Linked DNA regions of Rhizobium rhizoryzae. Each later gene encodes a partner of the first gene's protein in a complex. Links are inferred from orthologs where the notes say so. Each region holds a gene or a part of one and is shown in the gene's direction. Other genes may lie near its edges.

What was found.
Region 2: the proteins of trxB (region 1) and trxA are in contact, whole or in part, in a crystal structure (PDB 1F6M), measured with the Escherichia coli proteins. The link is inferred for Rhizobium rhizoryzae from one-to-one orthologs.

The regions. Positions count from the first base shown.
Region 1 is NZ_CP049250.1:2,129,709-2,132,859, reverse strand. What follows is about bases 180-3,007. They hold trxB (thioredoxin-disulfide reductase), read left to right. Parts: upstream 180-1,020; coding sequence 1,021-1,995; downstream 1,996-3,007. Other genes in these bases: G6N80_RS16220 (LysR family transcriptional regulator VtlR), read left to right, coding at 2,004-2,900; G6N80_RS16230 (Lrp/AsnC family transcriptional regulator), read right to left, coding at 303-770; G6N80_RS16235 (glycosyltransferase family 25 protein), read left to right, coding at 180-300. Outside these bases: more of G6N80_RS16235, read left to right, coding at 1-179.
Region 2 is NZ_CP049250.1:975,526-978,847, forward strand. Bases 324-3,322 are described here. They hold trxA (thioredoxin), read left to right. Parts: upstream 324-1,662; coding sequence 1,663-1,983; downstream 1,984-3,322. Other genes in these bases: addA (double-strand break repair helicase AddA), read left to right, coding at 324-1,590; G6N80_RS10890 (bifunctional folylpolyglutamate synthase/dihydrofolate synthase), read right to left, coding at 2,061-3,322. In the rest of the region: more of addA, read left to right, coding at 1-323. UniProt on the Escherichia coli protein: Participates in various redox reactions through the reversible oxidation of its active center dithiol to a disulfide and catalyzes dithiol-disulfide exchange reactions.

The DNA.
Region 1 (3,151 bases):
GCGGTTGATCATCTGGTCTTCGATCCGGTTTCGCCGCTGTTTGACGAACTGGTGATCTATCAGACGCTTCCTGCCCTCTGCATCCAGGATCAGTTCCTGCCGAGCCATCAGGTGGGCCTTGGCGGAGAAATCGAGCGGGCCTGGGCAGTGGAGAAAAAGAAGCAGAAGCGAACGCTTCTTCAGAAACTCGGCCGCGAAGTTCAACGCCTCGCATCGCAGGCTGCGTTTGCGTGGCGCGGCAATCGGTTCAACCCGTCGAGCCGACTACGTAATCTCCGGGTTCCGTTTCATCGGCCCTGAGATCAGATCTCGACCAGCCCCAGTTTCTTGACCTGCCGGATCGTCAGCATCGTGCGAACCGTGTCCACGTGCTCGTTGGCCGCCAGAACCTCGATGACGAAATCCTGAAACTTCGTCAAATTTTCAGCAGTGCAACGCAGCAGAAAATCGCTGTCGCCAGACACCATCCATGCTTCGCGCACGATGGGCCAGCTTTCCGCCAGAGCAGCAAAGGCCTTCAGATTGGCTTCCGATTGATGCTTCAGACCGATAAGGCAAAAGGCCACCAGATCGTATCCGAGCTTCGGCCCGTTCAGGATGGCGGCATAACCTTCAATGATCCCCATCTCCTCCAGCTTGCGAACGCGTCGCAGGCAAGGAGGCGCAGAAATGCCAACGCGTTCGGCCAGTTCCACATTGGTCATGCGGCCATCACGCTGCAATTCACGCAAGATCTTGATGTCAGTGGTGTCGAGTTCGACTCGCAGCACGCGAAATTCCTCTGATATGTTTTCCAGTGGTATTAGCCATTGCAGCCCCGAACGCAAGAAATTCACGCCAATGTGCACTGAAAGAAGCGCCTAATATTGTGCAGAACGCAAAGCTGGCCTGCCTGTAATGCAAGGCTGCCCTTGAACTGGAACATGGTTCAATCATAAATGGGGGCGAGTTAACATAATCGATGGATTGCTTCTGCGCGAACAGCGCTCGCTCCCCTGCAATCCCTGAAGGATAGAAATCATGTCTGCCCGTCATACGCAGGTCCTGATCATCGGCTCCGGCCCCGCAGGATACACTGCCGCCATCTACGCCGCTCGCGCCATGCTGAAGCCCGTTCTCATCGCCGGCATGGAACAGGGTGGCCAGTTGATGATCACCACCGATGTGGAAAATTATCCTGGCTTTGCCGACCCCATCCAGGGTCCATGGCTGATGGAACAGATGCTCAAGCAGGCGCACCATGTCGGCACGGAAATTGTGAACGATCTGGTGACGAAGGTTGAGCTGTCGCAGCGCCCATTCGTTGTCAGCACCGATTCAGGCCAGACCTGGACGGCCGACACGCTGGTGATCGCAACCGGTGCCAAGGCGAAGTGGCTGGGCATCGAGAGCGAACAGCATTTCCAGGGCTTTGGCGTCTCGGCCTGCGCAACCTGCGACGGCTTCTTCTATCGCAACCGGGATGTCATCGTGGTCGGAGGCGGAAATTCCGCCGTCGAAGAGGCACTGTACCTGTCCAACATCGCGAAGTCTGTCACCGTCGTTCACCGCCGGGATAGCTTCCGCTCGGAAAAGATCCTGCAGGAGCGCCTGTTCCAGCGTCCCAATGTCAATGTTCTCTGGAACTCGGAGATTGCGGAAATCATTGGCGAGCCCGCCAAGCCGCCCATGCCGCCATCCGTCACCGGTGCCCGGATCCGCGATACCAGAACCGGAGCGATAACCGAGATGCCGATCCATGGTGTTTTCGTCGCCATCGGCCACGCTCCGGCAACGGAACTGTTCAAGGATCAGTTGAAGCTCAAATCCAACGGCTATCTCTGGACAGCGCCGGACTCGACAGCGACCAGCATTCCCGGCGTCTTTGCCGCGGGCGACGTGACTGACGACACCTTCCGCCAAGCCATTACCGCCGCCGGCATGGGCTGCATGGCAGCTCTTGAAGCAGAGCGGTTCCTTGCCGGCATCCAACCTATGGCTCAAGCTGCGGAGTAAATATGGGCGTGCCACTCGACTGGGATAAATTGCGCATCTTCCACGCGGCAGCGGAGGCGGGTTCTTTCACGCATGCGGCGGATAAATTGCACCTATCCCAGTCGGCCATCAGCCGTCAGGTCAGCGCGCTGGAGCAGGATGTCGGCGTCAAGCTCTTCCATCGCCATGCGCGCGGCCTGATCCTGACCGAACAGGGTGAATTGCTGTACCGGACAGCACACGATGTCTTGCTCAAGCTGGAATCCGTCAAGGTTCAGCTGACCGAGACAACGGAAAAGCCGAGCGGCAAATTACGTGTCACCACAACCGTCGGCCTTGGCCAAGGCTGGCTGACCGACAAGGTGCAGGAGTTTCTGCAGCTTTACCCGGAAATGTCGATCCAGCTCATCCTCGATAACGAGGAGCTGGATGTGAACATGCGCCACGCCGATTGCGCCATCCGTCTGCGTCAGCCGCAGCAATCGGATCTTATCCAGCGCAAGCTCTTCACCGTGCACATGCATGTCTATGCGGCTCCCTCCTACATCAATCGTTTTGGAGAGCCGCAGACCATCGAGGATCTGGATACGCACCGCATCATCACATTTGGTGAACCGGCGCCCAACTACCTGCTGGACGTGAACTGGCTCGAATATGCCGGGCGCTCGTCTGACAATCCTCGACTGCCGCATCTGCAGATCAACAGTCAAACATCGATCAAGCGCGCGTGCCTGCTCGGCATCGGTATCGCGGTCCTGCCGGATTACATCGTCGGTCGCGACCCGGGCCTCATCCAGCTTGCCATCAACGCGGATATCCCGTCATTCGATACCTATTTCTGCTATCCGGACGAGATGAAGAACGCTGCCAAGCTGAAGGTCTTCAGGGACTTCATCGTTGCCAAAGCCCGCAACTGGAACTTCTGACAACCGAAGAACAGCACCTCGCAGGCCGCCAGTTTTTAGAAAGCTGATACAGCATTGCACTATCAGCATGGCTGCCCTGCACAGAAAAGCATTGTTCCCTGCTCAAGAAAGAACCATATCGCACACAGCTGATGCACATGGCGGCTTTTCCTCCCAGTTCCGCCGCAGCAGCTGTTCCCCTCTGGAGGTTTATTGACCTTCACACTTACAAGGGCCCTGGAGCGATCCGGCGGCCCTCTTTTTTTAAGCTT
Region 2 (3,322 bases), 1.2 Mb from region 1 along the record:
TTTGTCTTGCAGCCGCATGACGATCTCTCTTTGACTGCTGCGCTCAAAAGCCCGATCTTCAACCTGACGGAAGACCAGATCTTCGAGCTTGCTGCCCTGCGGAGTGAGGCAGAGAGCGTGTGGAAGCATCTGAACAATCTCGCGGACGACGGAGAGCTCTCTCTTTCAGGCGTGCGAGAACGGCTCTCCCGCTACCGGATATTGGCTGTCGAGCATACGGCGCATGATTTCTTTGCCCGGATTCTCGGGGCTGATGGAGGTCGCAAACAGTTTCTATCTCGGCTCGGCAGCGAAGCCGGCGATGTTCTCGACGAATTCCTGTCCCTTGCGCTCAGTCATGAGGACAAGTCCTTGCCCGGACTGCAAAGCTTCATCTCAACGCTCGAAGCAGACGCTCCAGAAATCAAGCGCGAGCAGGATAGCGGTCGCAACGAAGTGCGCATCATGACGGTGCATGCCTCCAAGGGGCTTGAAGCGCCAATCGTCTTTCTGGTGGACAGCGGCTCGAAAGCCTTCATCTCCTCGCACGTCCCTCGCTTCCGCTTCCTTAAGCTCAACAGCCAGGATGTCCCCGCCTGGGTTCCGCTGAAGTCGCTGTCAAACGCCCTGACGGTTCAGGACGATACTCGACTGAAGGAAGCCGCAGAAGAAGAATACCGGCGGCTGCTCTATGTCGGCATGACACGAGCTGCTGACCGTTTGGTGATTTGCGGCTACCGAGGCAAGCGTGAGAATGATGAGAGTTGGCAGGCCCTGGTCAGGCAGGCACTCAGCAAAGACGAAACACGGTGCACACAAACAACGTTTTCAAGTCCAGATGGAGATTGGAACGGTTATCTCTGGCGCGAGTCTGGGCTAGTTCTCGACGTACCCGGACAGATGAAATCGGAATCTGAGCAGGATGCAGGTCCGAGATCCCTGCCTTCCGAGCTTTTCAAGCCACTACCGCCACACCGCCCGCTACCCCGGCCCTTGAGCCCCTCCGGGGCGGGAATCATGATCGAAGATGAGGATGGCGATGCACCATTCGTTTCCCCGCTATTTGGGGAAAAGAAGGCGAGCAATCTGGCATTGCAAAAAGGTTTGCTGACCCATCGCATGCTCCAGATGCTGCCCAACCTTCCGCGCGAGGATTGGGATGAAGCGGCATCACGCTATCTCGAACGGACGGCTTACTTTTGGCCAAGGGACGAGCGGCAATCTCTCCACCATTCGGTGCTCGCTGTTCTCCGCGAGCCAGCATTGGCACCGTTGTTTTCCGAAAAGGCTCAAGCAGAAGTCTCCATCATGGGAACTCTTTCCATGAGTGGGCGGGACTATGCCGTCTCGGGACGTATCGACCGCTTGGCAATAACGCCGAACGGACAGGTGATCATTCTGGATTACAAGACCAATCGGTTCGTGCCGCGAAGCGAGGAAGAGGTCGCTTTTGCCCATCGCGCCCAACTGGCCATCTACCGCGAAATTCTCAAACCGCTGTATCCAGGTCATCGAATCTCCTGCGTGCTGGTCTACACGGAGACGGCAAAAGTCATCACGCTTTCCACCGAAGCGATCGATCGATCCCTTGCCGAACTGCGAACAAAGTGAGAGATCAGGATTGAATTTCGGTGCCGCACACATCACATTGTGCACAATAGAAATGCTTCAAAGGAGAGCCCCATGGCTACCGTGAAAGTTGATGCCGCCAATTTCCAGGCTGAAGTGCTGGAATCGTCCGAACCCGTCGTCGTTGATTTCTGGGCAGAATGGTGCGGCCCATGCAAGATGATCGCCCCAAGCCTTGAGGAAATCTCCACCGAACTGGCCGGCAAGGTCAAGATCGCCAAATTGAACATCGACGAAAACCCGGATCTGGCAGCCAAGTTTGGCGTTCGTTCAATCCCAACGCTTGCCATGTTCAAGGGCGGTGAAGTGGCTGACATCAAGGTTGGCGCTGCTCCGAAGACTGCGCTTTCCAGTTGGATTTCTGGCGCAGCCTGATCAGTGCATTCGAGAACAAAACGAAAAACCCGGCCTCGCGCCGGGTTTTTTATGCCGCTCTCATCTTCTGTTGAACCTCACCGGGGCGGTGTGCCGTTATCTGCCAGCACATTTCCGGCAAGGTAGAGCGAACCGCCAATAAGTATCCGCGGCGGGGCCGCGTCATCAAGTTGTCGCTCGGCAATTTCTTTCAGAGCATCCGAAACGCTGGACATCGGTTCGGCAACCAGACCTGCATCATAGGCTGATGATGCCAGCGCCACAGGATCCAATCCTGCGTCACTGCCGCGGATCGGAACTGTAAAGACCTGCTCGGCAATGTCGGTGAAGGCCCGAAAATAGTTGAGAGGGTCCTTCGTGTTCAGCATTCCGATAATCAGATAAAGCGGCCGGGGACGAAGCTCCTCGAAGGAGGCCATGGCTTCCGCAATGACCTCTCCTGCACCTGTATTATGGCCGCCGTCGACCCAGATTTCGGCCTCTGTGGGCGCAAGGGCAACGAGTTCGCCCTCCGTCAGCTTCTGAAGGCGTCCGGGCCATTCGACCGAGGTCATCGCTTTTTCCATCATCGCGTCCGTGACCTCGAAACCGGCTGCTTTGACTGCGCGGATAGCAGCGGCTGCATTCGAAAGCTGGTGGCGACCGGGAAGCCGCGGCAGGGGCAGGTCGGCAAGGCCGAACTCATCCTGATAGACGAGCCTGTTGAACTCCTCATGGGCGGAATAATCCTGGCCGTAGACCGATGTCGGACAGCCCATACGCTCGGCTGTTGCCACCAGAACCTCTTCAGCCGCATCAAATTCCTGTCGTCCGATAACGACCGGACAGCCTTTTTTGATGATACCGGCTTTTTCCGCGGCAATCAGCTCGACCCTGTCGCCGAGGTAGGCCTGATGATCGAAAGAAATCGGCATGATGACGGACACTGCAGGATGGTCGATGACGTTGGTGCAATCGAGCCTGCCGCCCATCCCCACTTCCAGGATAACCGCATCGGCAGGTAGTTCGGAAAATAGCAGAAAACCCGCGGCCGTTAGGATCTCGAAAACCGTGATTGGCTCACCAGCATTGGCAACGGCGACCCTACGCAGTGCATCCGCCAATAGTGCATCGTCCACCAGTTGCCCCGGCCCCTGACGTGAGCCGATGCGATACCGCTCATGCCAGTTGACGAGATGCGGTGACGTATGGACATGCGCCGCATGCCCGGCAGCTTCCAGAAGCGCACGGCAGAAGGCACTGACGGAGCCCTTTCCGTTCGTGCCGGCGACATGAATGACGGGAGGCAAGCGCTGCTGCGGATTGCCGAGCACATCGAGCAGACGCCGCATCCTTCCAA